DNA from 2 places in the Comamonas sp. FG99 genome. Region 2 is predicted to be linked to the other one. Evidence: predicted binding sites of a transcription regulator. Region 2 holds the regulator's gene; the other holds the start of a gene.
What was found. The regulator sigma-54, encoded in region 2, starts transcription at its own class of promoters, with help from an activator protein. The targets are predictions, from matches to a motif close to TGGCANGNAANCTGCTTT.

Region 1: a site for sigma-54 is predicted at 5,607-5,624, ahead of ACODRX_RS05045 (urease subunit gamma). Genes of this name have one in related genera too.

The regions. Positions count from the first base shown of each region.
Region 1 is NZ_JBMDII010000005.1:68,127-79,357, forward strand. Features, by position in the region: gene ACODRX_RS05010 (Bug family tripartite tricarboxylate transporter substrate binding protein) at 383-652, shown strand; gene ureG (urease accessory protein UreG) at 671-1,330, opposite strand; gene ACODRX_RS05020 (urease accessory protein UreF) at 1,327-2,052, opposite strand; partial or broken gene ureE (urease accessory protein UreE) at 2,039-2,560, opposite strand; gene ureC (urease subunit alpha) at 2,612-4,330, opposite strand; gene ACODRX_RS05035 (urease subunit beta) at 4,330-4,635, opposite strand; gene ACODRX_RS05040 (HupE/UreJ family protein) at 4,647-5,246, opposite strand; gene ACODRX_RS05045 (urease subunit gamma) at 5,294-5,596, opposite strand; gene urtA (urea ABC transporter substrate-binding protein) at 5,878-7,149, shown strand; gene urtB (urea ABC transporter permease subunit UrtB) at 7,324-8,916, shown strand; gene urtC (urea ABC transporter permease subunit UrtC) at 8,920-10,071, shown strand; gene urtD (urea ABC transporter ATP-binding protein UrtD) at 10,068-10,925, shown strand; gene urtE (urea ABC transporter ATP-binding subunit UrtE) at 11,076-11,231, shown strand, end outside.
Region 2 is NZ_JBMDII010000024.1:7,598-18,828, reverse strand. Features, by position in the region: gene ACODRX_RS16500 (thiol:disulfide interchange protein DsbA/DsbL) at 1-233, shown strand, start outside; gene lptA (lipopolysaccharide transport periplasmic protein LptA) at 399-1,085, shown strand; gene lptB (LPS export ABC transporter ATP-binding protein) at 1,088-1,882, shown strand; gene ACODRX_RS16485 (RNA polymerase factor sigma-54) at 1,910-3,463, shown strand; gene ACODRX_RS16480 (LysR family transcriptional regulator) at 3,464-4,363, opposite strand; gene ACODRX_RS16475 (tripartite tricarboxylate transporter substrate binding protein) at 4,499-5,476, shown strand; gene ACODRX_RS16470 (class II aldolase/adducin family protein) at 5,473-6,270, shown strand; gene ACODRX_RS16465 (TauD/TfdA family dioxygenase) at 6,291-7,337, shown strand; gene ACODRX_RS16460 (aspartyl/asparaginyl beta-hydroxylase domain-containing protein) at 7,345-8,256, opposite strand; gene ACODRX_RS16455 (hypothetical protein) at 8,365-9,120, opposite strand; gene ACODRX_RS16450 (tRNA-binding protein) at 9,145-9,483, opposite strand; gene ACODRX_RS16445 (LysR substrate-binding domain-containing protein) at 9,564-10,448, opposite strand; gene ACODRX_RS16440 (YeiH family protein) at 10,539-11,231, shown strand, end outside.

The DNA.
Region 1 (11,231 bases), on a different contig from region 2:
GAGTCGATGTGGCGCAGCATGCACTGGTGTGCATGCAAGACGCAGCGCGAAGCAATCGCCCGATTGCGCCCCAACCCGTAGGGCCAGTGCATTTGCGGCCGCCCGGGGAGGGGCGGTCTGCGGCGTTGCCTCGCCGGCCGCGCGAATCCTCGCAATAGCGGTGCTATTGCTGCGGTATCGCGCCTTGCATCCCATCCCGCAAATGCACTGGCGCGGCGCCGTAGAGAGCGTAAACACGTTCTGACGGCCCGCCTGATCGCAACGCCATTGTCCCAAAAGCTCAATGTGCCGGTCATTGTCGAGAACCGCGCCGGCGCCAGCGGCAATATCGGCTCGGCCCAGGTCGGTCACCACCAAAGACCGCTCGCCGCTGCTGCCAGAAGTGCCGTCCATCGCCGAACAGGGCTATCCAGGGTTCGAGTACTACGCATGGCATGGCATCTCCACCACGGCGGGCACTCCCAAGCCGGTGATCGCCAAGCTCAACACCACGCTGCAGGAAGTCTTTGCCGATCCCCGGTTCCGCGAGAAGTGGCTGGAGATGGGCTCCGAGGTCGTGTCGGGCACGCCGGAGCAGTTCGATGCCTTCATCCGCAGCGAGACCGGAAAAATGCAGAAGCTGATCAACAGCCTGCAGATCAAGCTGGACTGAGCTGCCTGGCGCTTGGCCTCACGCCGCCAGCAAGCCCTGGCGCTCGATGAAGGCCACCACCTCGTCCAGCCCCTGCAGGGTCTTGAGGTTGGTCATGACGAAGGGCTTGAGCCCCTTGGGCGTGGTGCGCATGCGCACGGTGTCGGCGCGCATGACTTCCAGGTCGGCGCCCACGTGAGGGGCCAGATCGGTCTTGTTGATGACGAAGAGGTCGCTCTTGGTGATGCCGGGGCCGCCCTTGCGCGGGATCTTCTCGCCCGCGGCCACGTCGATCACGTAGATGGTCAGGTCCGAGAGCTCGGGGCTGAAGGTGGCGGCCAGGTTGTCGCCGCCCGATTCGATGAAGACGATGTCGGCATCGGGGAACTGGCCCAGCATGCGGTCTATGGCTTCGAGGTTGATCGAGGCATCCTCGCGGATGGCCGTGTGCGGGCAGCCGCCGGTTTCCACGCCCATGATGCGCTCGGCCGGCAGCGCGCCGCTGATGGTCAGCAGGCGCTGGTCTTCCTTGGTGTAGATGTCGTTGGTGATGGCCACCAGGTCCCATTTGTCGCGCATGGCCTTGCACAGCATCTCCAGGATGGTGGTCTTGCCCGAGCCGACCGGCCCGCCTATGCCCACGCGCAGCGGGGGCAGCTGCTTGCTGCGGTGGGGAATGTGGTGCAGTGCGGATGTCATGATCTGAACAGGCGTGAATATTGGTGTTCGTGCCGGGCCGAGAGTATGGCCAGCATGGGCGAGAAGGCCTGGCGCGCGGCGTCCGGCAGGACTGCGGCGTGCGCCACGGCGGCGGGGATTTCCCGGGCCAGCCGGGCCAGGATGCGCTGGCCCGCGCTCTGGCCCAGCGGCACGGCCTTGATGGCGGCCTGCACCATGTTCTCGGCCCAGCCGAAGGCATAGGCGAGCAGGGCCTGTTCCACCGGCGCCTGGGCGAAGGCGGTGGCCAGCGCGAAGGCAATGGGGTAGGTGGGGCGCTGGCGCGACAGCGCCGCCAATTGCCGGATCTGTGCGCTGCGCGCGGCATCCGCCGCCTGCTGGTTGCGCAGCCAGTCGGCGAGCGAGCGGCCCATCTGCTCGGTCTGCAGGCGCAGCTCGCTGGTCTCGCGCGTGGCCAGCACCCAGTCGTTGAGCTGCTGCACGCGGGCCAGGTCGCCACCCAGCCAGGCGGGCAGCGCCTGGGCGATGGCGGCCATGTCGCCGCGCGCCTGGGTCAGCTGCAGCTGCTGCACCAGCCAGCTGGCGGCCTCGGCCTCGGTCGTGACATGCGCGGCATGGATGGCGGCCTCCAGCCCTTCGGAGTAGGAAAAGCCGCCGATGGGCAGCGCCGGCGAGGCCAGCCACATCAGCTGCAGCAGCGTGGCCGGGGCCAGGGGCGGCGGCGCTTCAGTGGTCGTGCCCATGGTGGTGCCCATGCCCGTGGGCATGTTCGTGTCCGTGCTGGTGGCCACCATGTGTCCCGCCGTAGGCGCCGCCTTCCGGCTCGAAAGGCACTTCGGCCTCGGTCACGGTCATGTGCATGGCGCGCAGCATGTCGGCCAGCACATGGTCGGGCTCGATCTTCAGGTGGTCGGGCTGCAGCTCGATGGGCACATGGCGGTTGCCCAGGTGGTAGGCGGCGCGCATGAGGTCGAAGGGGCTGCCGTGCTCGGCGCAGGCGGTGATGCGCAGCACCTTCTGCGGCGCGGCCAGCACGCGCACCAGGCTGCCGTCTTCGGCCACCAGCACGTCGCCGCCGCGCACGGCCTGGCCGCGTGGCAGGAAGACGGCCAGCTCGCGGCCCTGGCTGTCGGTGGCGGCGAAGCGGCTTTTCTGGCGCACGTCCCAGTCCAGTTCCACGGTGGTGGCGCGCCTGAGCAGCACGGGCGAGAGGCCCTGTCCCTGGGGCAGGAGTTTGTTGGCGGTCAGCATGGGGGCGGGTCCATTCAAAAAGCGATGGCGCTTGATGCGGTCAGCATACCGTCAGAACAGGAAGTAGCGCTGCGCCATGGGCAGGCTGGCGGCGGGCTCGCAGACCAGCAGCTCGCCGTTGGCGCGCACCGCGTAGGTCTGGGCATCCACCTCCATGTGCGGCGCCAGGTCGTTGTGGACCATGTGGCGCTTTTGCACGCCGCGTATGCCCTTGACGGCCGCCAGCGGCTTGCGCAGCCCGAAGCGCTCGCCGATGCCGGCCGCCAGCCCCGCCTGCGAGACGAAGGTGAGCGAGCCGTGCGCATTGCTGCCGGCGAAGGCGCCGAACATCGGCCGGTAGTGCACCGGCTGGGGTGTGGGGATGCTGGCGTTGGGGTCGCCCATGGCCGCCATGGCGATGCTGCCGCCTTTGAGGATGCAGGCGGGCTTGACGCCGAAGAAGGCCGGCTTCCAGAGCACGATGTCGGCCCACTTGCCCACCTCGATGCTGCCGACCTCGTGGCTGATGCCGTGGGCGATGGCCGGGTTGATGGTGTACTTGGCGATGTAGCGCCGGGCGCGGAAGTTGTCGTTGCGCGCGCCGTCGCCCGGCAGGGCGCCGCGCTGCAGCTTCATCTTGTGCGCGGTCTGCCAGCAGCGCAGGATGACCTCGCCCACCCGGCCCATGGCCTGGCTGTCGGAGCTGAACATGCTGATCGCGCCGATGTCGTGCAGGATGTCCTCGGCCGCGATGGTCTCCTTGCGGATGCGGCTTTCGGCAAACGCCAGGTCTTCGGCGATGCCGGCGTCCAGGTGGTGGCAGACCATGAGCATGTCCACATGCTCGTCCAGCGTGTTCACCGTATAGGGGCGGGTGGGGTTGGTCGAGCTGGGCAGCACGTTGGCTTCGCCCACCACCTTCAGGATGTCGGGCGCGTGGCCGCCGCCCGCGCCCTCGGTGTGGAAGGTGTGGATGGTGCGGCCCTTGAACGCGGCCACGGTGTCTTCCACGAAGCCCGATTCGTTGAGCGTGTCGGTGTGGATGGCGACCTGGGTGTCGGTCTGCTCGGCCACGGCGAGGCAGTTGTCGATGGCCGCCGGCGTGCTGCCCCAGTCCTCGTGCAGCTTCAGGCCGATGGCGCCGGCGGCGATCTGCTCGTGCAGCGCGCCCGGCAGGCTGGCGTTGCCCTTGCCCAGGAAGCCCAGGTTCATCGGGAAGGCGTCGGCCGCCTGCAGCATGCGCTCCATATGCCAGGGCCCCGGCGTGCAGGTGGTGGCGAAGGTGCCGGTGGCCGGGCCGGTGCCGCCGCCGATCATGGTGGTCACGCCGCTGGCCAGCGCCTCCTCGATCTGCTGCGGGCAGATGAAGTGGATGTGGGTGTCGATGCCGCCGGCGGTCACGATCAGCCCCTCGCAGCTGATGATCTCGGTGCCGGGGCCGATGATGATGTCCACGCCGGGCTGGGTGTCGGGGTTGCCGGCCTTGCCGATGGCGGCGATGCGCCCACTCTTGAGGCCGATGTCGGCCTTGGCGATGCCCCAGTGGTCGATGATCAGCGCATTCGTCAGCACGGTGTCGGCCGCGCCTTCGGCGCGGCTGCGCTGCGACTGCGCCATGCCGTCGCGTATGGTCTTGCCGCCGCCGAACTTCACCTCTTCGCCATAGCCGCCCGCGGCCAGGGTGAAGTCCTGCTCCACCTCGATGACGAGATCGGTATCTGCCAGCCGCAGCCGGTCGCCCACCGTGGGGCCATAGGTCTCGGCATAGGCGCGCCTGTCCATGGTGGCCATCAGAGTGCTCCTTGAACCAGGCCGCGAAAGCCGTAGATCTGCCGCGCGCCGGCGATATCCACCAGCTCCACCGTGCGCTGCTGGCCCGGCTCGAAGCGCACCGCCATGCCGCTGGCGATGTTCAGCCGCATGCCATGGGCCGCGGCGCGCTCGAATGCCAGCCCGGCATTGGTTTCGGCAAAGTGGTAGTGCGAGCCCACCTGTATGGGGCGGTCGCTGGCGTTGTGCACCACCAGCGTGCGGGTGCGGCGGCCAGGGTTCAGGGCGTGCTCGCCCGCGTCGATCAGCAGTTCTCCAGGAATCATGCGGTTTCCCCTCAGGCCAGCCGGGTCAGCAAGAAGGCGCCGAGCAGCGCGGTGGCCGCGCCAGCCACCCGGGCCAGCCACTGGTGGCGCTGCATCGCCACATGGCCCAGCGCCATGCCGGCGACATGCAGCAGCGCCGAGCCCAGGGCCATGCCGGCCAGCGCGCCGAGCGCCGCCAGGCCGGCGTCGCCCGCCAGCTCGTAGCCATGCGCCGCGCCATGGAAGAAGGCGAACACGCCCGCCAGCGCCGCGGCCAGCACCCAGGGCATGCGCTTTTGCACCGCCACCAGCAGGCCCAGCACCAGCACCGAGGCCGCGATCATGGGCTCCACGCCCGGCACCCACAGGCCGGAAAAGCCGGCCAAGGCGCCGGCCACCAGCAGCGCCACGAAGGCGGCCGGCACGCGCCAGGCGGCCCGCAACGCGGGAAAGGTCAGCGCGCTCCAGGCGCCCACGGCCAGCATGGCCGCCAGGTGGTCGAGGCCGGTGAAGGGATGGGCCAGGCCCTGCAGGAAGCTGTCGGCCAGGCCATGCGTGTGCGGCTGGCCGCCCATATGGGCCAGGGCGGCGGCGGGCAGGCCGGCAAGGGCGAGGGTGCTGATTTTTTTCATGGCTGCTGGTGCTGGGTGGAGAGGGGGGAGGGGGGAGGATGGCGGCTTCAGATGATCGGCTCGTGCACCGTGACCAGCTTGGTGCCGTCGGGAAAGGTGGCCTCGATCTGGATGTCGGGAATCATCTCGGGCACGCCTTGCATCACGTCGGCGCGCCCAAGTACGCCGCGGCCGGCGCTCATCAGCTCGGCCACCGTGCGGCCGTCGCGCGCGCCCTCCATCACGAAGGCGCTGATCAGCGCCACCGCCTCGGGGTAGTTGAGCTTGAGGCCGCGCGCCTTGCGGCGCTCGGCCAGCAGTGCTGCGGTAAAGATCAGCAGCTTGTCTTTTTCGCGGGGAGAGAGTTCCATGCCGCTGCACGATGCAAGGGCCGTGCCAGCTGGTTTGGGGCGCAGGACTCCAAATCCGTGCATGCGCGCTGCACGGCTGCGTGCATGCGGTGCCCGGATGCTGGTTTGTGGTGCCGGCATGCACCAGTCTGGTGCCTGCGGGCCCGCGCAAGTGCAGCGCGCTGCTGCGGTGCATCAGAATGAAACGGGCATGGCACGCGGCTTGCTTGAGGGCTTCGCCAAGGCCGGGAAAACGGTTCCTGGCCTGTATCGGGTTCTCCACTTTCTTGAAAGGTAAAGCCATGTTCGAGCGTCGCACCGCCATGAAAACCCTGGCCGCAGCAGCGGCTGTCGCCGGCCTGTCGTTGATGGGCGCCAGCGCCCAGGCAGCCGATACCATCAAGGTCGGCGTGCTGCACAGCCTCTCGGGCACCATGGCCATCTCGGAGACCGTGCTCAAGGACACGGTGCTCATGGCCATCGACGACATCAACGCCAAGGGCGGCGTGCTGGGCAAGAAGCTCGAGCCCGTGGTGGTGGACCCGGCCTCCAACTGGCCGCTGTTCGCCGAGAAGGCCAAGCAGCTGCTGACGCAGGACAAGGTGGCCGTGGTCTTCGGCTGCTGGACCAGCGTGTCGCGCAAGTCGGTGCTGCCGGTGTTCGAGCAGAACAACGGCCTGCTGTTCTACCCGGTGCAGTACGAGGGCGAGGAGCTTTCCAAGAACGTGTTCTACACCGGCGCCGCGCCGAACCAGCAGGCTATTCCGGCGGTGGAATACCTGATGAGCAAGGAAGGCGGCGGTGCCAAGCGCTTCGTGCTGCTGGGCACCGACTATGTGTACCCGCGCACCACGAACAAGATCCTGCGCGCCTTCCTCAAGTCCAAGGGTGTGAAGGAGGCCGACATCATGGAGACCTACACGCCGTTCGGCCACAGCGACTACCAGACCATCGTGGCCGACATCAAGAAGTTCTCCACCGGCGGCAAGACGGCGGTGATCTCCACCATCAACGGCGACTCCAACGTGCCCTTCTACAAGGAGCTGGGCAATGCCGGGCTCAAGGCCAAGGACGTGCCCGTGGTGGCCTTCAGCGTGGGCGAGGAAGAGCTGCGCGGCGTGGATGCCAAGCCGCTGGTGGGCCACCTGGCCGCGTGGAACTACTTCATGAGCGTGAAGAACCCCACGAACACCGCCTTCATCAAGCAGTGGAGCGACTACGCCAAGGCCAAGGGCATCGCGGGCCACAAGGACAAGCCGCTGACCAACGATCCGATGGAGGCCACCTGGATCGGCATCCACATGTGGAAGCAGGCCGTGGAAAAGGCCAAGAGCACCGACGTGGACAAGGTGATCGCCGCGATGGCCGGCCAGAGCTTTGCCGCGCCCGACGGCTTCACCGTGAAGATGGACGAGAAGAACCACCACCTGCACAAGCCGGTGATGGTGGGCGAGATCAAGGCCGACGGCCAGTTCAACGTGGTCTGGAAGACCAAGGGTCCGATCAAGGCCCAGCCCTGGAGCCCTTATATCGAAGGCAATGACAAGAAGAAGGACGAGCCCGACATGAAATGAGGCACCCCCTGAGCGGCTGCGCCGCCTCCCCCTCTCTGGTGCTTCGCACTGGAGGGGGGCGGCACCTTCGGGGCGGGGCGGCCCTTCCTCGGTGCCCGCTGATGGAGCGTGCCGGTTTCATGGGAAGTGATTTAGAAACGATAGCTGGGCTAAGTGCCGAAGGTTGATTTGACTATGAAAATCCTGCGCATAGCACTGGCCGGCGCCTTGGGCATGCTGCTCTCCCTGCCCGGCCATGCGCTCACGGCCGATCAGGCCTTCGCGATGGCGGCCGCCGATGGCAGCGACGCGCGTGCCCAGGCGATCAACGCCGCGGTGCTGGAGCCCGGCGACGGTGGCCGGCTGGCGGCCTACCTGCAGGCCCTGGCCGACGATGCAGTGCGCACCGCCGGCGGCAAGGCCTACATCGTCGATGGCGAGCGCGCGCTCGACCCCGCCACCGGTGCGGCCGCGGCCCTGCCGGCCGATGCCGAGGAAGTGGTCAACAACAACTACCTGCGCGGCGTGATCGAGTCGGCGCAGGCCGCGCTGGCGCTCGCCGGCAGCGATGTGCAGGCGCGCCGCGCCGCGGCGCGCAAGCTCGCCGACGAGCCGGATGCCGCGCGCCTGCCCCTGATCAACAAGGTGCTGGCCGGCGAGACGGATGCCGAGGTCAAGGCCCTGCTGGCGCGCGCCCGCGCCGCCAGCCTGCTGGGCAGCGAAGATGCCGCCCAGCGCCTGCGGGCGGTGCGCCAGCTGGCCCAGCTCAAGACGCCCGAGACACAGTTGCTGCTGAACCAGCGCCTGGCCGACGAGAGCGACCCCGCGGTGCAAAAGGCGATCCGCACCGCGCTCTCGGCGATTGCCGAATCCCTGGCCTGGGGCGAGCGGGCGGGCGCGGTCTTCAGCGGCCTGAGCCTGGGCTCGGTGCTGCTGCTGGCCGCGCTGGGGCTGGCGATCACCTATGGCCTGATGGGCGTGATCAACATGGCGCATGGCGAGCTGATCATGATTGGCGCCTACGCGACCTATGTGGTGCAGGCCCTGTTCCAGCGCTGGCTGCCCGAGGCCTGGTTCGGCGGGTACCTGGTGGTGGCGGTGCCGGTGGCCTTTGGCGCCGCCGCGCTGGTGGGCGCGGTGCTGGAGCGCGGCGTGATCCGCTTCCTCTACGGCCGCCCGCTGGAGACGCTGCTGGCCACCTTCGGCATCAGCCTGGTGCTGCAGCAGGCGGTGCGCAGCCTGTTCGGCGCGCAGAACGTGGGCGTGGAAAACCCCGCCTGGATGAGCGGCGGCTTGGCGCTGCTGCCCAACCTCACGCTGCCGTTTAACCGCATCGCGATCATCGTCTTCGCGTTCGCGGTGCTGGGCGCGGTGGCCTTCATGATCGCCAAGACGCGGCTGGGCCTGTTCGTGCGCGGCGTCACCCAGAACCGCGCCATGGCTTCCTGTGTGGGCGTGAACACCGCACGCACCGACACCTATGCCTTCGCGCTGGGCTCGGGCATCGCCGGGCTGGCCGGCTGCGCGCTGAGCCAGATCGGCAACGTGGGGCCGGACCTGGGCCAGAACTACATCGTCGACTCCTTCCTGGTGGTGGTGCTCGGCGGCGTGGGCCAGCTCGCGGGCACGGTGTACGCGGCGCTGGGCCTGGGCGTGCTGTCCAAGCTGCTCGAAGGCTGGACCGGCGCGGTGCTGGCCAAGATCGCGGTGCTGCTGTTCATCGTGGTGTTCATACAGAAACGTCCGCAGGGCATCTTCGCCCTGAAGGGCCGCAGCGCGGAGGCTTGAGCCATGGCAACCAAGATCGATCTGCAACTGCCCCAGCCCGAGCCGCTGCTCGGCGCCCGGGGCTGGGCCGTCTTCCTGGCAGCGCTCGTCGCGGTCTGCGCGCTGGCGCCGGCGCTGAACCTGCTGGTGCCCGAGGGCAGCGCGCTGCATCTGTCCGACTACCTGATCGGGCTGCTTGGCAAGTTCATGTGCTATGCGATCGTGGCGCTGGCGATTGATCTGATCTGGGGCTACACCGGCATCCTGAGCCTGGGCCATGGCCTGTTCTTCGCGCTGGGCGGCTATGTGATGGGCATGCACCTGATGCGCGAGGCCGCCGGGCCCGGCGCGCTGCCGGCCTTCATGGGATTTCTGGACTGGAAGGAGCTGCCCTGGCACTGGGCGCTGTCGGGCAGCTTCGCGGCCACCGCGGTGCTGGTGTTGCTGGTGCCGGGCGCGATAGCCGGCGTGTTCGGCTACTTCGCCTTTCGCTCGCGCATCAAGGGTGTGTATTTCTCCATCATCACCCAGGCGCTGACCTATGCGGCCATGCTGCTGTTCTTCCGCAACGAGACGGGCTTTGGCGGCAACAACGGCTTCACCGGGTTCCAGCGCATTCTCGGCTTCCCGCTGAACACGCAGGCCATGCACGTGCTGCTGTTCGCGCTGTCGGGGCTGGCGCTGCTGGGCTGCTTTCTGTTCTCGCGCTGGCTGATCCGCAGCAAATACGGCCGCGTGCTGCAGGCGGTGCGCGATGCCGAGTCGCGAACCATGTTCTGCGGCTACGACCCGCTGCCCTACAAGCTCTCGGTCTGGGTCATCTCGGCGATGATGTGCGGCCTGGCCGGCGCGCTCTATGTGCCGCAGGTGGGCATCATCAACCCCGGCGAGATGAGCGTGGGCAACTCCATCGAAATGGCGGTGTGGACCGCGGTGGGCGGGCGCGCCAGCCTGGCGGGCCCGATCATCGGCGCCTTCGTGGTCAATGGCGGCAAGAGCTGGCTCACCATGGCGGCGCCCGAGTCCTGGCTGTACGTGCTGGGCGCGCTCTTCATCGTGGTGACGCTGTTCATGCCCGGCGGCCTGATCCGCCTGCCGCGCCAGGTACGCGAATGGAGCGCCAGGCGCCGCGCCCAGGCGCGCGCATCCACCCCGCTGCAAGGAGCCAAGGCATGACACCCGACCTGATGGAAGCCGGCAACCAGCGCCTGCAGCACTACCGCAGCACCGAGTCGGGCGGGCGCAGCGCCAGCATGGCGCGGCCCGTGGTGGCCGGCGAAGTGGATGTGACCCACGGCCGCATCCTGTACCTGGAAGACGTGCATGTGAGCTTCGACGGCTTCAAGGCCATCAACGGCCTGAATCTCGACATCGCGCCCGGCGAGCTGCGCTGCATCATCGGCCCCAACGGCGCGGGCAAGACCACGATGATGGACATCATCACCGGCAAGACCCGGCCCGACAGCGGCACCGTGTTCTTCGGCTCCACCATCGACCTGCTGCGCTACAGCGAGCCCGAGATCGCCGCGATGGGCATAGGCCGCAAGTTCCAGAAGCCCACGGTGTTCGAGCAGCTCAGCGTGTTCGAGAACCTGGAGCTGGCGCTGAAGACGCACAAGGGCGTGGCCGCATCCATGCGCTTCGCGCTCGGCGGCGCGCAGAAAGACCGCATCGCCGAGGTGCTGCACACCATCCACCTGGCCGGCAGCATCACGCGCCAGGCCGGGCTGCTCAGCCATGGCCAGAAGCAGTGGCTGGAGATCGGCATGCTGCTGGTGCAAGAACCCAGGCTGCTGCTGCTCGACGAGCCCGTGGCCGGCATGACCGACGAGGAAACCGCGCGCACCGCCGAGCTGTTCCTCGCGCTCAAGGGCCGGCACTCGCTGATGGTGGTGGAGCACGACATGGGCTTCATCGCCACCATCAGCGAGAAGGTGACCGTGCTGTGCGACGGCGCGGTGCTGGCCGAGGGGCCGCTGGCCCAGGTGCAGGCCGATGAGCGGGTGATCGAGGTGTACCTCGGCCGCTGAGCCGCGGCCTTGCTGGAACAAAGAAAATGAGAGCTGCAAGCGCTGATTCATAAAGGTTTTCAGATATGTTTCATATTGAAAACTAGTAGGGATAAGCGCTGCAAGCTATGAAAATTGAATGCGCAGGCCAGGCCCGCGCAGGAGTACCGAATGCTCGAAGTCCAGAACCTGCACCAGTACTACGGCGGCTCGCACATACTGCGCGACGTCAGCCTCCAGGCCGAGACCGGCAAGGTCACCGTGCTGCTGGGGCGCAACGGCGTGGGCAAGACCACGCTGCTCAAGAGCCTGATGGGGCTGGTGCCC
Region 2 (11,231 bases):
TCGCCTTCATGGAAAAGCAGGGCCTGGACATGGCCAAGTTCAAGGAGGTCTACGGCTCCTTCTCGGTGGCCAACCAGGTGCGCAAGGCCACCCAGCTGCAGGACGCCTATGGTGTCGAGGGCGTGCCCGCGATGGGCGTGGCCGGCAAGTACTACACCGACGGCACCCGCGCCGGCTCGATGACCAATGTGCTGCAGGTGGTGGAATACCTGGCGGCGCAGTCCAAGTCGTAAATCTCTGGAATCGCCAAGGATTGCCAAGGCCCAAAGCCCGCGTCAGCGGGCTTTGGGCTTTTTCCGCGGGCCGCGGCGACACGAAGTGAACAGGCCTTGGGGCCATTTCCGGTGAAGGCGCCGGGCAGGCTGGCTACAATCGGCGGAGCAAAAAACATGCCGCGTATGAAGATTCGTTTCATTTCTGGGGTTCTCGCTTTGGCCATGCTGGCCTGGGGCGGTGGTGCGCATGCGGAAAAAGCCGACCGCATGAAGCCCATGAACATCGAGGCCGACGAGGGCCAGCACGACGAGCTCAAGCAGACCAGCGTGTTCACCGGCAATGTGGTGGTGACCAAGGGCACCATCGTCATCCGCGGTGCCAAGCTGGAGGTCAGCCAGGACCGCGACGGCTACCAGCGCGGCGTGGTCACGGCCGGCGCCGGCAAGCTGGCGTTCTTCCGCCAAAAGCGCGATACCCTGCCGGGCGCGCCCGCCGAGTACATCGAGGGCGAGGGCGAGGTCATCACCTACGACGGCCGCGACGACACCGTGCACCTGAACCGCCGGGCCGAGCTGCGGCGCTACCGCGAAACCACGCTGACCGACCAGGTCAGCGGCTCGGTGATCGTCTACAACAACCTGAGCGACACCTTCACCGTCAACGGGCAGAAATCCGCGCAGGCCAGCGAGCCCAAGCCGGGCGCCAAGAGCGGCGGCCGGGTGCGCGTGATGCTGTCGCCCAAGGATTCGCAGGGCGCGGGTAGCGGTGGCAGCGGGGGTGGCAGCGGCGCCAAGCCGGCCGCGCCGCCCGCTGCCGGGCCTGGCACGCAGCTGCGCTCCAGCCCGCAGCTCAATGAAGGGGCGAAATAATCGTGGCGGAGCCTGTCAGCACCATCGCGGTGCGCGAATTGGCCGCCGGCAGCGACCTGAGCTGCCTGGAGGCGCGGCACCTGCAGAAGTCCTACGGCAGCCGCAAGGTGGTCAAGGACGTGTCGCTGTCCGTGCGCAAGGGCGAGGTCGTGGGCCTGCTGGGGCCCAACGGCGCCGGCAAGACCACCTCGTTCTACATGATCGTCGGCCTGGTGCGCAGCGACGCGGGCGACATCCTGATCGACGGCCACTCGGTGGCCAACATGCCCATCCACCAGCGTTCGCAGCTGGGGCTGTCGTACCTGCCGCAGGAGGCATCGATCTTCCGCAAGCTCAGCGTCGAGGACAATGTGCGCGGCGTGCTGGAGCTGCAGCGCGACGAAGGCGGCCGGGCCTTGCCGCGCAGCGAGATCGAGCGCCGCCTGACCTCGCTGCTGCAGGAGCTGCGCGTGGAGCACCTGCGCGAATCGCCGGCGGTGGCGCTGTCCGGCGGCGAGCGCCGGCGCGTGGAGATCGCCCGGGCGCTGGCCACGCAGCCGCGCTTCATCCTGCTGGACGAGCCGTTCGCCGGCATCGATCCGATCGCGGTGATCGAGATCCAGCGCATCGTCGGCTTTCTGAAGGACCGCGGCATCGGCGTGCTCATCACCGACCACAACGTGCGCGAGACCCTGGGCATCTGCGACCACGCCTGCATCATCAGCGATGGGCGGGTGCTGGCGCAGGGCACGCCGCAGGAGATCGTCGAGAACGCCGATGTGCGCCGGGTGTACCTGGGCGAGCACTTCCGCATGTGATCCGAGCGGGCCTGTAGAGTCGTGTCCATGATGCCCGGCCTGTCGCTCAAGGTTTCGCAGAACCTGACGCTGACCCCGCAATTGCAGCAGTCCATCCGGCTGCTGCAGCTGTCCACCCAGGAGCTGCAGCAGGAAGTGGAGCAGATGCTCGACGAGAATCCGTTCCTGGAGCGGGCCGAGGATGAGGCCGAGACAGCGGCGGAAGCCGCGCCGCGCGAGCCGGCCGCCGACGAGGTTGCTTCTGATTTTGTAGCTGATAGCGTGCGTGAGACAAGCGCCACCGCCGAGTTCGATGCCGAACCCGTGGCCGAGGTCAGCGCCGAAGCCCTGCCCTGGGAGGGCGACGACGGCCGCGACACCGCCACCGACGACTGGGGCGGCGACATGCCGGCGCGCGGCGCCGGCAGCGACGACGAGGACTACTCCGCCCTCGACCACACCCATGCCCACGAGTCGCTGCAGGACGCGCTGCACCGCCAGGCGCTGGCGCTGCGGCTGTCGCCCGAGGACCGGGCCGCGCTGTATTTCCTGATCGAATCGCTTTCGGACGACGGCTATCTCGAAGAGCCGCTGGTCGAGCTGGCCGGAAACCTGGCCGACGCGGAGGATGCCGAGGCGCTGGACACCGTGATGCACCACCTGACGGTGGCGCTGCGCCTGTTGCAGAGCATGGAGCCGGTGGGCGTGGGCGCGCGCAACCTGCAGGAATGCCTGGTGCTGCAGATCAAGGCGCTGCAGCGCGGCCGGCACAAGAGTGCCGAGGCGCTGGAGACGGCCCTGCTGGTCTGCCATGAGTCGCTCGATCTGCTGGCGCGCCGCGATGTGCGCAAGCTGGTGCAGCTCACCGGCTGCAAGGAGGCGGTGGTGCGCGAGGCCATGGCGCTGATCGCCGGGCTGGAGCCGCGCCCGGGGCGCCCCTACGCCAACGTGGAGCGCAACGTGATCGTGCCCGACGTGATCGTGCGCCCGGGCGCCGCCGCGCGCGCCGGCCAGGCGCCGCAGTGGCGGGTGCAGCTCAACCCCGAGGTGATGCCCAAGCTGCGCGTGCACGATCTCTATGCCAGCGCCATGCGCGGCCACAAGGGCGAGCAGGGCCATGCCGGCATGCAGCAGCGCCTGCAGGAGGCGCGCTGGTTCATCAAGAACATCCAGCAGCGCTTCGACACCATCCTGCGCGTGTCGCAAGCCATCGTGGAGCGGCAGAAGAACTTCTTCGTGCACGGCGAGCTGGCCATGCGCCCCATGGTGCTGCGCGAGATCGCCGACGAGCTGGGCCTGCACGAATCCACCATCAGCCGCGTGACCACGGCCAAGTACATGGCCACGCCGCAGGGCACCTTCGAGCTCAAGTACTTCTTCGGCTCGGGCCTGGGCACCGAGGCTGGCGGCAGCGCGTCCAGCACCGCGGTCAAGGCGCTGATCAAGCAGCTGCTCGATGCCGAGAATCCGAACAAGCCGCTGTCGGACAGCAAGATCGCCGAGCTGCTGCAGCAGCAGGGCATCGAATGCGCGCGCCGCACCGTGGCCAAGTACCGCGAGGCGCTGCGGATACCGCCGGCCAACCTGCGCAAGACGCTGTAGTCACAGCACCATCTGCTGCCCGGCCTGCAGCATGGCGTCGCGGAACTCCTGCGTCAGCGCCGACAGATGGCCTTGCTCGCGCCACAGCAGCGCCAAGTCGTGCTGCCAGCGCATGCCTTCGCCCGCCAGGCCCACCAGCCCGGCGCCTTCTGGCTGGCCCAGCGTGTGCGATGGCAGCATGCCGATCAGGTCGGTGTGGCGCAGCAGCTCGGTGAAGGCGAGCTGCGAGCCATTGCTCTCCACCGCGATGCGCGGCAGCGGCAGCCCCAGCCGCACGAAGCGCTGGTTCAGCCATTGCCGCAGGTAGATCGAGCTGGCGGGCACGATCCAGCGCTCGCGCGCCAGGTCGGCAAAGCCGCGCAGCTCCTGCAGGCGCGGATGGCTGGCGCTGACCGCGATCTGCACCTGCAGCGCGCCAATGGGCGCGACCGCGATCCCGGCGGGGATCTCGTCCGGGATCGAGGCGCACACCAGATCGACCTCGCCGGTCTGCAGCTGCGCCAGCAGGTGGGGGCTCAGGCTGGTGGAGACCGAAAAGGTGGCCAGCGGGCGCGATGCCAGGAAGCGGCGCATCACCGGCGACACCAGGCTGGGCAGCAGGTGCGGCAGTGTGGCCAGGCGTACCTTGCCGGCGCGCGCGGCGTGCATGTCGCCCATCTCGGCATGCATCGCGTCGAGCGTGATCGAGATGTTCTGCGCGTACTTGGCGAAAGTGCGGCCCAGCTCGGTGAGCGCGATGCCCTGGCGCGAGCGCTCGAACAGCCTGAGCCCGGTCTCGGCCTCGAGCCGGGCCAGGGTCTTGGTCAGCGTCGACTGCGACACGCCCAGCTCGGCGGCGGCCTGGTTCAGGCTGGGAAAGCGGGTGACCGCCTGGAAGGTCTGCAGGTCTTCGATGCGCATGGTGGTATCCCGGATATTCTCACAAGGCATTGCAATGCCAGCTTGTGGGAATTACTGATAACGGATGTCTTTCCTACACTGAAAACGCTGTAACGGCCGTGAATCCACGGCAAGCCCCACGTATCAGGAGACATCATGCAATCACAGTATTCCAGCAGCCGGCGCGCATGGCTGCAGCTGGCGGCTGGCTGCGGCGCGGCATTGTGCGCGCCGCTGGGCCGGGCGGCGCCGGCCTGGCCGGCCAGGCCGGTGAGCCTCATCGTGCCTTTCCCCGCGGGCGGGCCCATCGATACCCAGATGCGGGCACTGGCCCATGCGCTGTCGGCGCAGGGGCCGGCGGTGGTGGTGCTCAACCAGCCTGGCGCCAGCGGCACGCTCGGCCCCACCACCATGGCCCGGGCCGCGCCCGACGGCGCGACGCTGGCGGTGATCACCACCGCGGTCTTTCGCCTGCCGCACCTGCAGAAGGTGAGCTACGACCCGCTCAAGGACTTCAGCTACATCGTCGGGCTGACCAGCTACACCTACGCGGTTTCGGTGCCGGCGGGCTCGCGCTGGAAAAGCCTGGCCGAGGTGGTGGCCTATGCCAGGGACAATCCCGGCAGGCTCAACGTGGCGGCCGTGGGCACCGGCTCGCTGGGGCAGATCGCCACCGGCCAGTGGCAGAAGAAGGCCGGCATTGCGGTGAACTATGTGCCTTTCAAGGGCGGCGCAGATGCCATGGCCGCACTGCTGGGCGGCCATGTGGATGTGATGTTCGAGGCCGGCTGGGGCGCGATGGCCCAGGCCGGCAAGGTGCGCCTGCTGGCGGTGGCCGAGCCCGGGCGCCTGCCGGGCTGGCCCGATGTGCCCACGATGGCCGAGCTGGGCTATGACATCACGGTGCAGTCGGTCATCGGCATTGCCGGCCCCAGGCAGATGGATGCCGCGCTGGTCGCCCGCATCCAGGATGCGATCCAGCGCGCCACCCGCGACGGGAACTACCAGCGCGCGCTGGCTATGGAATCCATGCCCGACCGCTTCCTCGGCGCGCGCGACTACTCGGACTATGCCGCGCGCCAGTTCGCGGCCGACCGCGACAATATCCGCGAACTGGGATTGGCCCTCCAATGACGGCGCACCTGCAAGCAGCGGACATGGCCACCGGCTACGATGCGGGTTACTGGCGCGGGCGGGGCGTGGGCGAGGCCGAGTGGCGGCTGCGCCAGGACCTCGCGGCGTTGTACCGCGCGGTGCAGCGCTACGGCATGAGCGACCTGATCTACAACCACATCACGGCCCGGGTGCCCGGCGAGGACGAGGCCATCCTGCTCAACCCCTACGGGCTGCTGTACACCGAGGTCAGCGCATCCAGGCTATTCAAGATCCGCCTGAACGGCGACATCCTCTATGAGCCCGACATCGGCCTGGGCCTGAACCCGGCCGCCTATGTGATCCACACCGCGGTGCATGCGGCGCGCCACGACCTGCAGTGCGTGCTGCATGTGCACACGCGGGCCAGCACGGCGGTCTCGGCCATGGAGTGCGGGCTGCTGCCGCTGTCGCAGCAGGCCTGCCTGTTCCACGGCCGCATCGCCTACCACGACTTCAGCGGGCCCGAGGTGCTGCTGCCGCAGCAGGAGCGCCTGGTGCAGGACCTGGGCGGGCACCATGTGGCCATCCTGCGCAACCACGGTCTGCTGGTGGGCGGGCGCACCATCGCCGAGGCCTTCTTCAACCTGTATTGGCTGGAGTCGGCCTGCCGCATCCAGGTGGATGCGATGGCGGCCGGGCAACTGCGGCTGGCCGATGCGACCGCGGTGCAGTCCACGCGCGACGCCTTTGCCAGGGTGCCCGTGCGTGGCGAGCGCGAATGGGCGGCCATCCGCCGCGAGATGGACCGGCTCGACTCCAGTTATCGCGATTGAAGCTTTTGAGAGGAATTTCCATGCAAGCCACTTTCACTGAAGAGCTGGCCGGCGTTGCCGTGCCCGCATCCATCCACCAGCTGGGCGACGATGTCTACTGCTACGAGCGCGTGCCCGGCCAGGCGCCGCTGTTCATCTGCTGCCGCGAAGGCGGGCCGCTGGCCGAACGCCAGGCTTTCCTGGACTGGGTGCGCGTCTCGCGCCCGCAGCTCGACCGCCTGATCGTCGCGCACGGCGGCATCGTGCTGCGCGGCTTTGCGCTGGAGGAGACGGCGGATTTCGGCGCGCTGACCGCGCTTTTCCCGCAGTTCGCGGGCAGCTACGAGGGCGGGCGCGCGCCGCGCAAGGCCATCCAGGGCCAGGTGATGGAATCGACCCGCCTGGCCAGCTCGGTGCGGCTGGCCATCCATTCCGAAATGGCCTACATGCGCGACTACCCCCGGCGCATCGCCTTTTTCTCGCGCCAGACCGCCATCGAAGGCGGAGAGACCATCATCGGCGACATGCGCGGCTTCGTCGCCGCCATGCCGGCCGCCATCCGCGGCAGGCTGGAGCAGCTGGGCACGCGCATGACGCGCAACTTCGGGCCGCCCAGCCAGGCACTGGACGACAGCTACGCCGACATGGACCAGCGCGGCTGGAACCAGGCCTTCTTCACCGACGAGCGCGCCGATGTCGAGCGCATCTGCGCCGGCAAAGGCCTGCGGCCGCTGTGGCACGACGACGGCAGCCTCACGGTCTTCAACGACCTGGAGCCCTTCGTCACCCACCCGGCCACGGGGCAGAAGCTGTACCGCTCGGTCATCCACATGCGGCCGCAGGTCGAGGACGAGGCGCGCAGCCAGGCCTACCGCCGGCACCAGAAGTACCGCACCGGCGCGTCGCTGGGCAATGGCGAGCGCCTGAGCGAAGACGAAGTGGCGCAGATGGAGGCGCTGTGCGATCGCTTCACCTACCAGTGGCCCTGGCGGGACGGCGACGTGATGATCCTCGACAACCTGCAGGTCTGGCATGGCCGCAACCCCTACCGCGGCCCGCGCGAGGTTCAGGTGGCGCTGCTGGATTGAGCGCCCGTCACCACCAGACGAAGGCCGCCACCACCGCGATCATCAGCCCGAACTTGGTGAGCTTGTAGGCCGTGGGGTTCCAGGCCTTGAAGCGGCGGCGGTACTGGCCCATGTAGAACGAGATCTTGAACAGCTTGCTGATCAGGCCGCGCGGGTCGCCGTCGTTGTTGGGCGAGCTGGCGGCGGCCACCACGTTCTTGCCCAGCCAGCCGTTGAGCCACTGGGCGAAGCGGTTGGTCATGGGCCGCTCCACGTCGCAGAACAGCACGATGCGGTTGCCTTCGCTGCGGTTCTCGGCCCAGTGCATGTAGGTTTCGTCGAAGATCACGCCTTCGCCCTCGCGCCAGCTGTAGGGCAGGCCGTCGACTTCGATCATGCAGCGGTCGTCGTCGGGCGCCAGCACCGCCAGGTGGTAGCGCAGCGAGCCGGCGTACGGGTCGCGGTGCAGGTTGAGCTTGGCGCCGGGCGGCAGCTCGGCGAACATCGCGGCCTTGACGTTAGGAATGGATTTCACCAAGGCCGTGGTCTTGGGGCACAGCTCCATCGCCGAGGGGTGGGCATCGCCGTACCACTTGAGGTAGAAGCGCTTCCAGCCGGTCTTGAAGAAGGAGTTGAAGCCCGCGTCGTCGTTGTTGGCCGCGGCCTTGATCTGCATGGCATTGTGCAGGTTGATGGCTTCCTCGCGGATTTCGCGCCAGTGGGCCTGCAGCGGCGCCAGCTCGGGGAAGGTGCTGGTGGGCAGGTAGGGCGTGCGCGGCACCTTCGAGAAGGCCAGCATGAACACGTTGAACGGCGCGGTGAAGGTCGAGTGGTCGAACATCTGCCGCAGCGCCTTGTGGCGTACCTTGCCGCGCAGGTGCATGTACAGCCCGCAGCCGGCAAACAGGGCAACGATGAGCAATAAGACGGTTTTGGCCATCCCGCGAGTGTAGCTGCAGGGCCTCGACCCTGGCGGCAGCAGGCGATATTGCTATATAAATAGAAGCATAAAGCGGTTGATGGGTAAGCGTTTACGGCCGATATCGCCTCAATTTCTGGGCTGCTGCGCGAAGGCGGCGTCGAGCCGCTTGAGCATGTCGCGGTTGAGCTCGCGCTGCTGGCGCGTCCAGGGCGTCATGGCCTTGTGCAGCTCGGCCTGCAGCCGGTTGGCGGTGTCCCAGTCGCCGCGGCTGGCGGCCCAGATCGCGTATTCGGCGGTCACGTCGAAGCTGCCGGACTTGTCGCGCGCGAAGTCGAAGGACTTGCGCGCCATCGTGTTGTCGCCCTGTGCGGCATAGGCCTTGGCCACCAGCAGGCCCACCGCCTCGGCGCGGTAGTGGGCATCGGTCTGGGCGATGGCCTGCAGGTGCTGCAGCGCGGTGGTGCTCTGGCCGGCATCGTAGGCGGCCTGCGCGGCGCCCCAGCGGATGTCCAGGTCATTGGCGAACGGGCCCTTCATGCAGGCCTCGAAATGTTGCAGCGCCTGCGCCGGCTGGCCCGCCGCGAGCAGGGCCTGCGCCAGGCGGACTTGGTTCTGCGCGGTGGGCGTGTAGTCGAATGCGGCCTGCGCCTCGCGCACCTCGCGCGTTGGATCGAGCGCCTTCACGGCGGTGCTGGCCAGCCGGGTGGCCTGGCGCTGCAGGCGCGAGCTGGGCAGGTAGATGGCCAGGAAATAGATCAGGCTGCCCAGCAGCGGAAACGCCAGCAGGATGAACAGCCAGTACATCTGCTGCCCGGTGCGCACCGCGTGCACGGCAAAGAAGATGGCGACGATCAGGTGCAGGCCGATTCCGGCAAATGGCATGGGGTTGTCCTATCGAAAATGCAACTACAACAGTTTAGTGCCCAGCGGCACCTCGCCATCGGGCACGCACAGCGCCACATGTCCGTCGGCATTGTGAAAGCCGGTGATGAGGCATTCCGACATCAGCGGGCCGATCTGCTTTCTGGGGAAGTTGACCACGCCCACCACCAGCCGGCCGACCAGCTCCTCGGGCTGGTAGAGCTGGGTGATCTGCGCGCTGGATTTGCGCAGCCCGAGCTCGGGGCCGAAGTCCACCTGCAGCTTGTAGGCGGGTTTGCGCGCCTCCTTGAAGACCTCGGCTTGCACGATGCGGCCCACGCGCAGCTCGACGCGGGTGAATTCGTTCCAGGTGATTTCGGTCATGGCGGTATCGGATTCCTTGTGCATGGCGGCCATCATGCCGCCGGCGGGCGCGCCGATTGTCGCAAGACGCTTGGGGTGGGTCATCCGCCCATGCCGGGCAGCAGGGCCTGCAGGGCTTCCGATGCCCGGGTGCGATAGCGCTCCTTGTGCCGTACCAGGCTGAAGACGCGGGTGCCGAGATCGATGGCGATCAGCGCGAGGCGTCCTGCATCGATGTGGGGGCGCGCCACCAGGTCGGAGACCACCGTGAGATGGGTGCTGGAGCGCACCGCCACGCAGACGGCTTCGTTGGTGGGCAATTCCAGCGCCGTGGCGAGCCGCGCGGGGTCTACGCCGAGTGCACGCAACGCGGCCTCGAACGCGGAGCGTGTTCCGGAGCCCTCTTCGCGCAATATCCATGTCGCCTCGGCCAGGTCCTGGGGCGAGGCCTTGCGTGCCGCCAGCGGATGCTCGGGCGCGGCCACGACGACCAGGCGGTCGCGCGCCACTGCCGTGAGCGCCAGCGCGGGGGCGTCGATGGCCCCTTCGGCAAAGCCCAGGTCGGCCGTGCCGTCCAGCACGGCGGCCGCGACGTCGGCGGAATTGCCTTCGCGCAGCACCACGCCGATCGCCGGATACGCCGCCTTGAAGCCCACCAGGAAGGGCGGCAGCCAGTAGCTGGCGATGGTCTGGCTGGCCTGGATGGTCAACGTGCCCCGCTGCAGGCCGCCCAGCTCGGTCAAGGCCAGCTCGGCCAGCCTGGCGCTTTGCTGGGTGGCCTTGGCCTCGGCCAGGAACAGCCGCCCCGTCTGGCTCAGCTCGATGCGGCGCCCGATCCGGTGGAAGAGGCGGACCCCGTAGCGGCTTTCCAGGGCATGGATGGCCGCGCTCACCGCCGAGGGGGTGAGGTGCAAGGCATCGGCGGCACGTGTGAGGTGTTCGCGCTCGGCGACGGCGATGAAGATGCGAAGTTGGTCCAGCGTCATTTGTGCAGAATAATCGAACGAAACATTCATTACATTAAGATGGAATGAATGTTAATCCATGGGCAAGATCGGTCTCCAAGAGGAATGACCATGCCCGCTGCCCACACCGCTCCCGTCCCCACCCATCCCACCCGCTCGGCCCCTGCACGGCTGCTTCCGGGCATGGGCCTGTGCATTCTCGTCACCGCCGTGGCCTATCTGCTGGAGGCGATCGAGGTCGATCTGGTAGGCCGCCCGTGGCTGGAGGCGCTGGTGTTCGCCATTCTCCTGGGCGTTGCGGTACGCAGCGTCTGGACGCCGCCCAGCGCCTTGCACGCCGGCATCGATTTCAGCGCCAAGACACTGCTCGAAATCGCGGTCGTGCTTCTGGGGGCATCGGTGAGCGTGCGCGCGCTGCTGGCCATCGGGCCTGAGTTGATCGCCGGCATTGCCGCCGTCGTCGTCGTGGCGATCGCGGCGAGCTACGCCATCAGCCGGGCGCTGGGCCTGCCGCAGCGCATGGCCATCCTGGTGGCCTGCGGCAATTCGATCTGCGGCAATTCCGCCATCGCCGCCGTGGCGCCGGTCATCGGCGCCAATGGCGAGGACATCGCCTCGTCCATCGCCTTCACGGCCGTGCTGGGCGTGATCGTCGTGCTGGTGCTGCCGCTGTTCGTGCCGCTTCTGCAGCTGTCGCTGACGCAATACGGGGTCCTGGCCGGCCTGACCGTCTACGCCGTGCCCCAGGTGCTCGCCGCGACGCTGCCGATCGGCGCCCTCAGCAACCAGGTGGGAACGGTGGTC